3 regions of the Chryseobacterium sp. S90 genome follow, and region 1 is predicted to be linked to each of the others. Evidence: riboswitches for the same ligand, from Rfam matches in the RefSeq annotation. Region 1 holds a riboswitch; each other region holds the start of a gene.

Region 1 (3,287 bases):
TTCCGTAAAGCCTAGATGTATTGGTTTCATTATCACAAAATACACTTTGTGCATTTGAATTTCGCGAATAGACTTTTTTGATCGAAATACTGTCGTGTCCTATATTGATACTTCCGTCATGAGAAGCATTGAGCTCTGCCTTATAAGTGTTATATCCCCATTTCCAATTATTTCTGAACCACGCAGTGGGTGCTACGACAATAGGAGCATCATGCTGGCTTCGGTTACAGACGGTGACTCTGGCCAGGATATCGTTGTGATCAGCTTTACAGTATTCAATGAAAATATCGAAATATTCATCATTATCAAAAATTCCGGTATCGAAAATCTCATATTCAGGTTCCTTTTTACTGCGTCTTCCATTTTCAGCAAGAAGGTCATCATATGGAAACTCGTTGATGGGGTATTTATACACCATTTTCATATAGCTGTGAGTAGGTGTATTATCCAGATAATAAAAGATTTCTTTAATGTCTTCACCATGATTCCCCTGTGGGTTACTCAATCCGAAGAACCGTTCTTTTACCATTTTATCTTTCTTGTTCCAGAATGAAAAAGCAAAACAGAATAACTGTTTTACATCAGAAATTCCGGCGATGCCTTCCTCACCCCAACGGTAAGCATAACTTTCAGCGTTATTATGATTGGTGAAATCCCAGGCATTCCCGTTTGAGCTGTAATCTTCACGTACATTTCCCCACTGCCGGTTGCTTACATAAGGGCCCCAGTTTTTCCATTTGGTATCTTGTAATCTTTCTTTTTCGGCGGTCATATCTCATCATTTTTCCATACGAAGTTAGTTTTTTTGAAAAATAATTCCAATTTTTTTCATCTGAACAATTATTAATATGCTTTTGGAATACTTGTATTTAAGAGCTTTTTTAAATATTAAAATAATTTTTTTTTGAAATTAAAAGAAAAGAACTACCTTTGCACCATTCGTTCATTTAAATATTGAAAATGTTATCAAGAAAGGTTGAGGGATTAGACCCTATGAAACCTTAGCAACCCTTTGCGCAAGCAAAGAAGGTGCTACGTTCTACCAAAGTATTTTGGACAGATAACTTACTGAAGTTCTTTTCAGCCATTTCCTGTGGCATTTTCAATTGTATTTGTATAAAAATATAATAGAATTGAAAACAGAACTAAACTATATAAATCTTTCGTATCAAACCAATTCCCAAAAGGAATACCATATCCCGTTAAGCTATCAGCTTTTTGGGAAAGATCTGTTTACAGCACCCATTATTTTAATCAATCATGCTCTTACCGGAAACTCAGAGGTATCAGGAGAAAAAGGCTGGTGGAAACAATTGGTGGGAGAAAATCAGATTGTTGATACTGATCAATACACTGTTCTGTGTTTCAATATACCCGGAAACGGTTATGACGATTTTTTAATTGAAGACTATGAAGATTTCACACCTTCAGATATCGCAGCGATATTTTTAAAAGGACTTGAAACTTTACATATCAAAAGCTTATATGCCATTATTGGAGGCTCTCTGGGAGGAGGGATTGCCTGGGAAATGCTTGCCAAGCAGCCGGATCTCGCAGAAATATTTATTCCTATAGCCTGTGATTACAGGACACATGACTGGCTTCATGCACAGTGTCTGGTTCAGAAATTTTTATTGAATGATAAAGAGGAACCATTACAGAAAGCAAGAATTCATGCTATGTTGTGTTACAGAACGCCACAGTCGCTCAATGACAGATTTCAAAACCAATATAACCAGGACAAACAACGCCTGGAATCTGAAGACTGGTTGGTTTATCATGGTAACGCGCTAAACGAAAGATTTAGTTTAAAAGCGTACAAACTGATGAATCATCTCTTGATGAATATTAATGCTGATGAAACGGCACTGGAGAACATACAGGCACGAATGCACATGATCTCTGTAGATACAGACTTATTCTTCCCGGCTTCTGAAATCCGAATGTGTTTTGAAAACTTAAAAGAGAAAAATAAGGATGTTTCTTATCACGAGATCCAATCTATACACGGGCACGATGCCTTCCTAATGGAATATCAACAATTAAATAATATCATTAAAAACATTTTACAGAAGTAATGAAAAATGCTAACGAAATAAAATTTTTGAAGAACAGATCAATCGTCAAATTTGAAGGAGAAGATTTCCTGGGAGAAATCGGGATTGACGGACGAATTTTTAAAGCGCTTACTTTAGCGCGTATCAGTGTAGGGGTAATCTCTCAACAGGCGATAGAAAACGGAATTTCTATTCTGGTTCAGGAAATTGATGCTGAGAAAGCAGTCGCTTGTCTTATTGATGAGTTTGAAGCAGAAAGAAAATCTGGAAAAGTTTCCCAGATCTACAGTATCAATAATGTTTCTGTCATCGGTTTTGTGGCAGAAGATTTCAATAAAGTTTTTGCTGAGCTGGCAAGAAACAATGTTTTCCCATTATTACTGAATCAGGTTGCAGGAGAGAACAGAGTAAACATCGTAGTAACTTCTTCACAGGACGAAAAAACAAAAAACATTATAGAATCTGAAATTTTCAAGAAGCCAAAGACCGTCCATCTGGCGATCATAGGACATGGAAATGTAGGAAAGACTTTGATACAACAGGTACTGGAATCTTCTGAAGAGATTAAAAGACGTAAAAAAATAGACCTTAAAGTAGTGGCGGTGGCCAATTCAAAGAAAATAGCCTTCAATAAAAAAGGATTTGATGCAAATTGGAACGATGAGGTTTTAACTGCAGAACATCCTTCAAGTGTTCAGGAGCTCATTAATTTTTCCAACGAGAACCAGCTGGAAAACCTTATCGTTGTGGATAACACGGCAAGTAAGGATTTTGTGAAAAACTATCACGCTTTGGCAGAAAACGGATTCGATCTGGTTTCCTCAAACAAGATTTTTAATACCCTTCCGATTGAAGAATACAGAAAACTAAGATATACGTTGAATAAAAACAACAGACGTTATCTCTATGAAACCAATGTGGGTGCGGGATTACCGTTAATTGATACCATCAAATTATTACACCTTTCAGGAGAAAATATCACAAGAATTAAAGGAGTATTCTCCGGAACATTAAGCTATGTGTTCAACAATTTTTCTTTAAGAGACGATAAATTTTCAACCATCATCAATGAAGCTTTGGAGAAAGGATATACAGAACCGGATCCAAGAGAAGACCTGTCAGGAAATGATGTAGCAAGAAAATTATTGATTTTGGCCAGAGAATTAGACTTAATCAACGAATTCGGAGATATCAATATTCAGAATCTTGTTCCGGAAAGCTTACTTGAGG
Region 2 (3,287 bases), on a different contig from region 1:
TCGTTTTTATCTAATGGCAGAGTTGCAGCTGCATTCTGATTCTGAAGCGCATTGGTAGGTCTATACTTTCCAAAATCATAAATCGGATTTCCATCAGCATCCAGAATATAAGTTCCGTCTGCATTTCTTTCATAATAAGGATAGAATGAAGGAATAAATCTTGCGGCATTGATGATATTGCTGGCCTTAGAATCTGAAGAAGTCGGCGCCTGTTGAATACTGTTTGTATAGCTTAAGTTCACCCCAACATTCAGCCATTTTTTTACTTCAGAATTGATCTTTAATCTGGTATTATATCTTTTAAATCCTGATTCAATCGCCATCCCTTTATCATCCAGATATCCCAATGAAAAGAAATAATTACTTTTTTCACTTCCTCCGCTGATATCAAGATCTACCTGATTTCTTGAAGCCACTCTCTGCAGGATATCTCTCCAGTCGTCATTCCAAAGTGGTGATGCACCTGGTAATAGTTTTCCATCTGTTCCTACTGGTTTTGGATAAGCAGTTCCGTATGGATTGATCCCAAGGGTGGATACAAGATTGTCTGTTGCCATCTGAGCTGCCTGTTGAGAAGACACTTTTCCAGACTGGTATCCGTTTCTCAAAGCTTCCCAATATAATTGAAAGTATTGATCTGTATTTACCTGTTCGTAATCTTTTACAGCTCTTCCTGAGAATCCCTGACTGATATTAAAATTAACTTTCGCTTCTCCTTTTTTACCTGATTTTGTGGTAATGATGATAATCCCGTTTGCTCCTCTTGATCCATAAAGCGCACTTGCTGTAGCATCTTTTAAAACACTGATGGATTCAATATCACTTGGGCTTATAGAGTTAATATTTCCGTCAAAAGGAATTCCGTCTACCACATATAACGGATCGCTGGAAGCGCTGATTGAACCGATTCCTCTGATCCTAATGGTAGAAACCGCACCAGGCTGCCCTGAAGAGCTGGTCGTCTGAATCCCGGCAACCTGCCCTTCCAATGCTTTAGTAATGTTGGTTACAGGTCTGTTATTGATTTTATCGCTGGAAATTGTAGCAACGGAACCGGTATAGCTGTTTCTCTTAGCTTTTCCATAAGCTACGACTACAACTTCGTCAATTTCTTTTTCATGAAGACTATCCTTTTTCGGCTTGGAATTCTGCGCATGTACACTGGTAACTCCCAGAAAAAATGCAGCAACCGGAGGAATCCAGGCTTTTGAAGTGAATAAGTTTTTGCTAATCATAATCAATTTTATTTATCATATATTAAAATTTTGCCCTTTGCAGAAAAGTCAGCAAAGGGCATCGATAAATACGACAAACCAAATGCTTATTTTTCCTTAAAAGGCTGAACGTAACACCTTGCCCAATGGGTAGGTTGTCAAGATTTCATAGGGTCAGTTCCCTCCATCTTTCTTTATAAGCCGATCGAAATATGGTTGCAAAGCTAAAAACTTTTAGTCTACAAAACAAGTAGACTTATTATTTTTTCATGATAAATTTTCAAAAATTAACATAAGATTTTAATAAAACCCATTACACTAAGGAGTTGCCTCCATTATCATTTTATTAAATATGACAAATATCATTATTAATAATCCAATTGAATAAAAAGTAATCTGTGCTGAAATTTTTGATCATTAATTAAAAAAAGTTTTTAATTTTATAGTATGAAAGTTTTAATAATAAACGGACCTAACCTCAACCTGTTAGGCACCAGAGAGCCTGAAATCTATGGAAATGTTTCTATGGAAAGCTATTTGGAAATTTTAAAATCCGAGTTTCAATCTCATGAATTAAAATATTATCAGTCAAATATTGAAGGAGAGCTTATCAACAGGCTTCAGGAAGATGACTTTGATGCCGTCGTGATTAATCCAGGAGCTTTTACCCATTATTCTTATGCAATAGCTGACTGTTTGAAAAACATTAGAAAACCAAAGGTTGAAGTTCATATCAGTAATATCTACAAAAGAGAAGAATTCAGGCAGAAATCTGTGACAGCAGCTAATACGGATGCAGTTTTATCTGGTTTTGGAATGGACGGATATAGATTGGCTTTATTAAGTTTAAAATAATTTTTCGATTTATATTCTTCCTATAGATTGCACAGCATATATAAAAAATAAAAAGCCTCATCAATGATGAGGCTTTTTGTATGCTATTAATAACTATTAGATAGTTTGTTCCTGTAATTGAGGTCCTGAAGCAACTAATTTCTTACCTTCCTCAGTATCACAGTACTGTTCAAAGTTCTTGATATATCTTGAAGCAAGATCTTTTGCTTTTTCTTCCCATTCTGAAGCACTCTCGTAAGTATCTCTAGGATCTAAAATACCTGTAGAAACATTTGGCAATTCAGTAGGAATCTCAAGGTTCATAATTGGAACCTGAGTTTTAGGAGCATTATCGATAGAACCATCAATGATTGCATCAATGATTGCTCTTGTATCTTTCAGAGAGATTCTCTTTCCAGTGCCATTCCAACCTGTGTTCACCAAATAAGCTTTAGCACCATGTTCCTGCATTTTACCGATCAATGTTTTAGAATACATTGTTGGGTGTAATGTAAGGAATGCTTCCCCAAATGCCGGAGAGAAAGATGGCTGAGGTTCAGTAATTCCTCTTTCTGTTCCTGCCAATTTTGATGTATAACCGCAAAGGAAGTGGTATTGAGCCTGATCTTCATTCAAGATAGAAACCGGAGGAAGTACTCCGAATGCATCTGCAGAAAGATAAACGATCTTTTTCGCATGACCAGCCTTAGATGGTAATACAATTTTGTTAATATGATAAATTGGATAAGAAACTCTTGTATTTTCTGTGATAGATCCGTCTGTATAATCTGCTACTCCATTGTTCACAACAACGTTTTCAAGAAGTGCATCTCTCTTGATGGCAGCGAAGATATCCGGTTCTTTTTCTTCTGATAAGTCGATAACTTTAGCATAGCATCCACCTTCATAGTTGAATACTCCGTTGTTATCCCAACCATGCTCGTCATCACCGATAAGGTATCTTTTCGGATCTGCAGACAAAGTAGTTTTACCTGTTCCTGAAAGACCAAAGAATAAAGCTACATCACCTTTTTCTCCTACGTTAGCAGAACAATGCATTGAAGCCATCCCTTTTAATGGAAGGTAATAGTTCATCATCGCGAACATCCCTTTTTTCATCTCACCTCCGTACCATGTACCTCCGATGATCTGTAGTTTTTCAGTAAGGTTGAACATGATGAAGTTTTCAGAATTCAATCCTTGAGCTTCCCAGTTAGGGTTGATTGTTTTAGAACCATT
Region 3 (3,287 bases), on a different contig from region 1:
AAGAGCAGCAATGGGCCAACTACAGAGTCGCAGAAGGAAAGGGAGTAATGCTTTGGAATAAACAAACAGATCCTTATAACCAGAATACCATGGGATATAAAGACAACAGTAATTATGACAGAATGAATCATAGTCTTCATGGTTTTACCAATATGCGCGCTGTAGGATATGGAGAAAGTCATGATGAAGAAAGGCTGATGTTTAAAAACCTTGCCTATGGAGCTGTTAATGGAAGTTACGATGTTAAAAATCTTAATACAGCTCTTGAAAGAATGAAAACTTTCGGATCGACTTTCTTTACCATTCCCGGCCCGAAAATGATCTGGCAGTTTGGCGAATTGGGATATGAGTTCAGTATCAACAGATGTGCTGACGGTAGCATCAATAACGGGTGCAGAACCGATGAAAAACCAGTTGCATTCACTTTAAACTACGATACTAACGTCAACAGAAAAGCTGTGTATGATACATGGGCGAAAATAATCACGATCAGAAATAGCCATCAGATTTTTAAAACTAAAACGTACAGTATAGAATCCAATAACCTGACTAATGATCCAAATGGATTGATCACGAGAATTTATCTGTATGATGCGGCTATAACAACCGGAATAAAAAATGTAGTGGTATTAGCCAATTATGATACCTCTGCAAAAAATGTTGTTCCATACTTCCCTTACACAGGGCAATGGCAGAATCTGATGGATGACAGTATCCTGAATGTAGCTTCTACCACGACTCCGATAACTTTACAACCGGGAGAATTCAGAATTTTCGGAAATTATGTAGGTGCTCTGTCAACAACAGATCCAAACGCTGTACATAAATTATCGCTTCAGATTGCGGATAATCCGATACAAAACGGAGTCGCAAAATTAATTTTTAATAAAGCGAAAAACGGAGAAATTTTGATTTTTGATATGACCGGTAAGAAACTGGATTCATTCAAACTGAATAAAGAAAACGGAACTTATGAAGTAAAAATCAATTATCCTGCAGGAACTTATCTGGTTCAGCTGAAATCAGAAACAGGAACTGCCATTCAAAAGATGATTGTTAAGTAAAAAAGAAAGCAGATTTGCAGTACAGCAGATCTGCTTTTTTGTATATTTAAAAAATTAGTCTACTTTTGCAGTAGATTTATCAAGAAAGGTGGAGGGATTTGGCCCAAAGAAACCTTAGCAACCTGCACGATTCCAGAAGTGTAAAGGTGCTAATTCCAACCCTGAGGGGGAGATAAGTGAAGTCAATATTCTTATATGAATTCCATTTCTTGAAGTCTTGTATATCTGCGGAAATATCCGTCAGACTGTTATTATTAATTGGCAAGAACAAAAATGAAAAAATTAAGTACAGCGGTATTATTGCTCGGGGCAATTTTGGTGGCTGCTCAGGAAAACGAGGAAAAAGGAAAACAAATCGAAGATATTATCATCGTTGGAAACCGTAATGTCAAAAGAACAAAACTGGAAACACCGGTTCCTGTAGATGTTATCAATATTGACAAAATCCAAAGGAGTTCTCCGCAAATGACGGCTCAGGATCTTCTGAATTATGTGATCCCATCCTTTAATGCTGTGAGGCAGTCTGCTTCTGATGGTACAGAACATATTGATCCTGTAACTTTAAGAGGAATGGGTTCTGATCAGGTTCTCGTATTGCTGAATGGGAAAAGAAGACATACAACCTCTTTGGTCAACTATCAGAATACCGTGGGAAATGGTTCTGTAGGAACAGATCTGAGCACAATTCCTGTCATTGCTATTGATAGGATAGAAGTGTTAAGAGACGGTGCGGCAGCACAATACGGATCTGACGCCATTGCAGGAGTCATCAATATTATTCTTAAAAAAAATGCAGGAGCTTCAGCAAGCCTTACTTACGGATTGACCGGGAGAAATGATGGGGATACTTATCAGGCGGGAGTCAATTATGGAACTTCATTAGGAAAAAAAGACGGGTATATCAACCTTTCCCTGCAATTAAGCCACAGAGGAAAAACTACAAGAACTCAAAATCACGATCTGGATATTTTCGGAGATAATTTCGCTTATGAATTTGCTGGTGATGCTGAAGCCGTAAAAGCTGCCAGAGCTGCGGATGATGCAGAAATTGCAAAAAGAGGATTAACCCGTGATGATTTTAATTTTCAAATCGGAGATGCCCAGATCAGACAAGGGCAGTTGTTTTTCAATTCAGAATACCCTTTTAACGATAATTTTAAAGTATATTCTTTCGGAGGCTTCAGTATTAAAGAAGGAAAAGGATTTGGTTTCAGAAGACTGCCGAGCGAAAAATCTAATGTAGTTTCATCCATTTATCCGAATGGTTTTCAGGCCGCTCTTGGATCTCAGGTATATGATATTTCCTATGCTGTAGGTGCAAAATATAATGTCAATGACTGGTTATTTGATTTAAGCAATACATTCGGCAGCAATACCTTCAATTATAACGTAAGCAACACCAATAATGCTTCTCTGGGAGCAAAATCGCCAACTCGGTTTTATGCAGGAGCGCATAGTTTCCTTCAGAATACAGTGAATCTTGATGTTTCCAAAAATATAAACCGCTTCAATATCGCTTTCGGGGGTGAATTCAGATTTGAACAATACCAGATCAAAGCAGGGGATGAAGCTTCTTACACCCAATATGACATTAATGGAAACATTGCGACGGAAGGATCAACAGTGCTTGGTGCGGGAGGGTCTCAATCTTTTATCGGATTTTCTCCAAACAATGCTTTGAAAAAAGACAGGCATTCAACGGCTGTATATGTAGATGTTTCGTATGATTTAGATAAAAAATTAAATATTGATGCCGCTGCCAGATTTGAAAATTATTCAGATTTCGGAAATACCTTGAATGGAAAACTTGCCGTCCGATATGAGTTCGTAAAAAATTATGCAGTAAGAGCAGCGGTTGGGACAGGGTTCAGAGCGCCTTCACTTCAGCAGCAGTATTTCAATAATTCGTACGCAGATATTTCTACTTCCGGCTCAAAGATTGTTACTAAAGGAATATTCAGTAATGATAGCGAAGCTGCCAGAATTCTTGGATTTGATAAACTCAAACAGGAAACTTCTATCAACGCGAGTGCTGGATTTACGCTGAAACCTTTAAACAACTTGACGATCGCCATTGATGGATACTGGATTAAAGTGAAAGACAGAATTGTGATTACCAGCAATATTACAGACTCAAGGTTAGATCAGTTTAAGGTAGAAAGCGGAAGATTTTTCGCCAATGCTATTGATACAGAAACAAAAGGAGTAGATGTAGTGGTTTCC

Evidence for each region. Region 1 has a riboswitch for S-adenosylmethionine ahead of ACLMCG_RS21390 (alpha/beta fold hydrolase). Riboswitches for the same ligand answer to the same signal wherever they lie in the genome.
Region 2: it holds a riboswitch for S-adenosylmethionine, as region 1 does, so the genes downstream of both, ACLMCG_RS13755 (SusC/RagA family TonB-linked outer membrane protein) here and ACLMCG_RS21390 (alpha/beta fold hydrolase) in region 1, are expected to answer to the same signal.
Region 3: it holds a riboswitch for S-adenosylmethionine, as region 1 does, so the genes downstream of both, ACLMCG_RS18525 (TonB-dependent receptor plug domain-containing protein) here and ACLMCG_RS21390 (alpha/beta fold hydrolase) in region 1, are expected to answer to the same signal.

What each region holds. Positions count from the first base shown of each region.
Region 1 is NZ_JBLGCX010000010.1:117,185-120,471, forward strand. It holds gene ACLMCG_RS21385 (MGH1-like glycoside hydrolase domain-containing protein) at 1-772, opposite strand, end outside; SAM riboswitch class I at 961-1,067, shown strand; gene ACLMCG_RS21390 (alpha/beta fold hydrolase) at 1,134-2,078, shown strand; gene ACLMCG_RS21395 (ACT domain-containing protein) at 2,078-3,287, shown strand, end outside.
Region 2 is NZ_JBLGCX010000004.1:381,730-385,016, reverse strand. It holds gene ACLMCG_RS13755 (SusC/RagA family TonB-linked outer membrane protein) at 1-1,235, opposite strand, end outside; SAM riboswitch class I at 1,319-1,417, opposite strand; gene ACLMCG_RS13750 (type II 3-dehydroquinate dehydratase) at 1,662-2,069, shown strand; gene pckA (phosphoenolpyruvate carboxykinase (ATP)) at 2,166-3,287, opposite strand, start outside.
Region 3 is NZ_JBLGCX010000007.1:177,851-181,137, reverse strand. It holds gene ACLMCG_RS18530 (alpha-amylase family glycosyl hydrolase) at 1-1,064, shown strand, start outside; SAM riboswitch class I at 1,138-1,243, shown strand; gene ACLMCG_RS18525 (TonB-dependent receptor plug domain-containing protein) at 1,338-3,287, shown strand, end outside.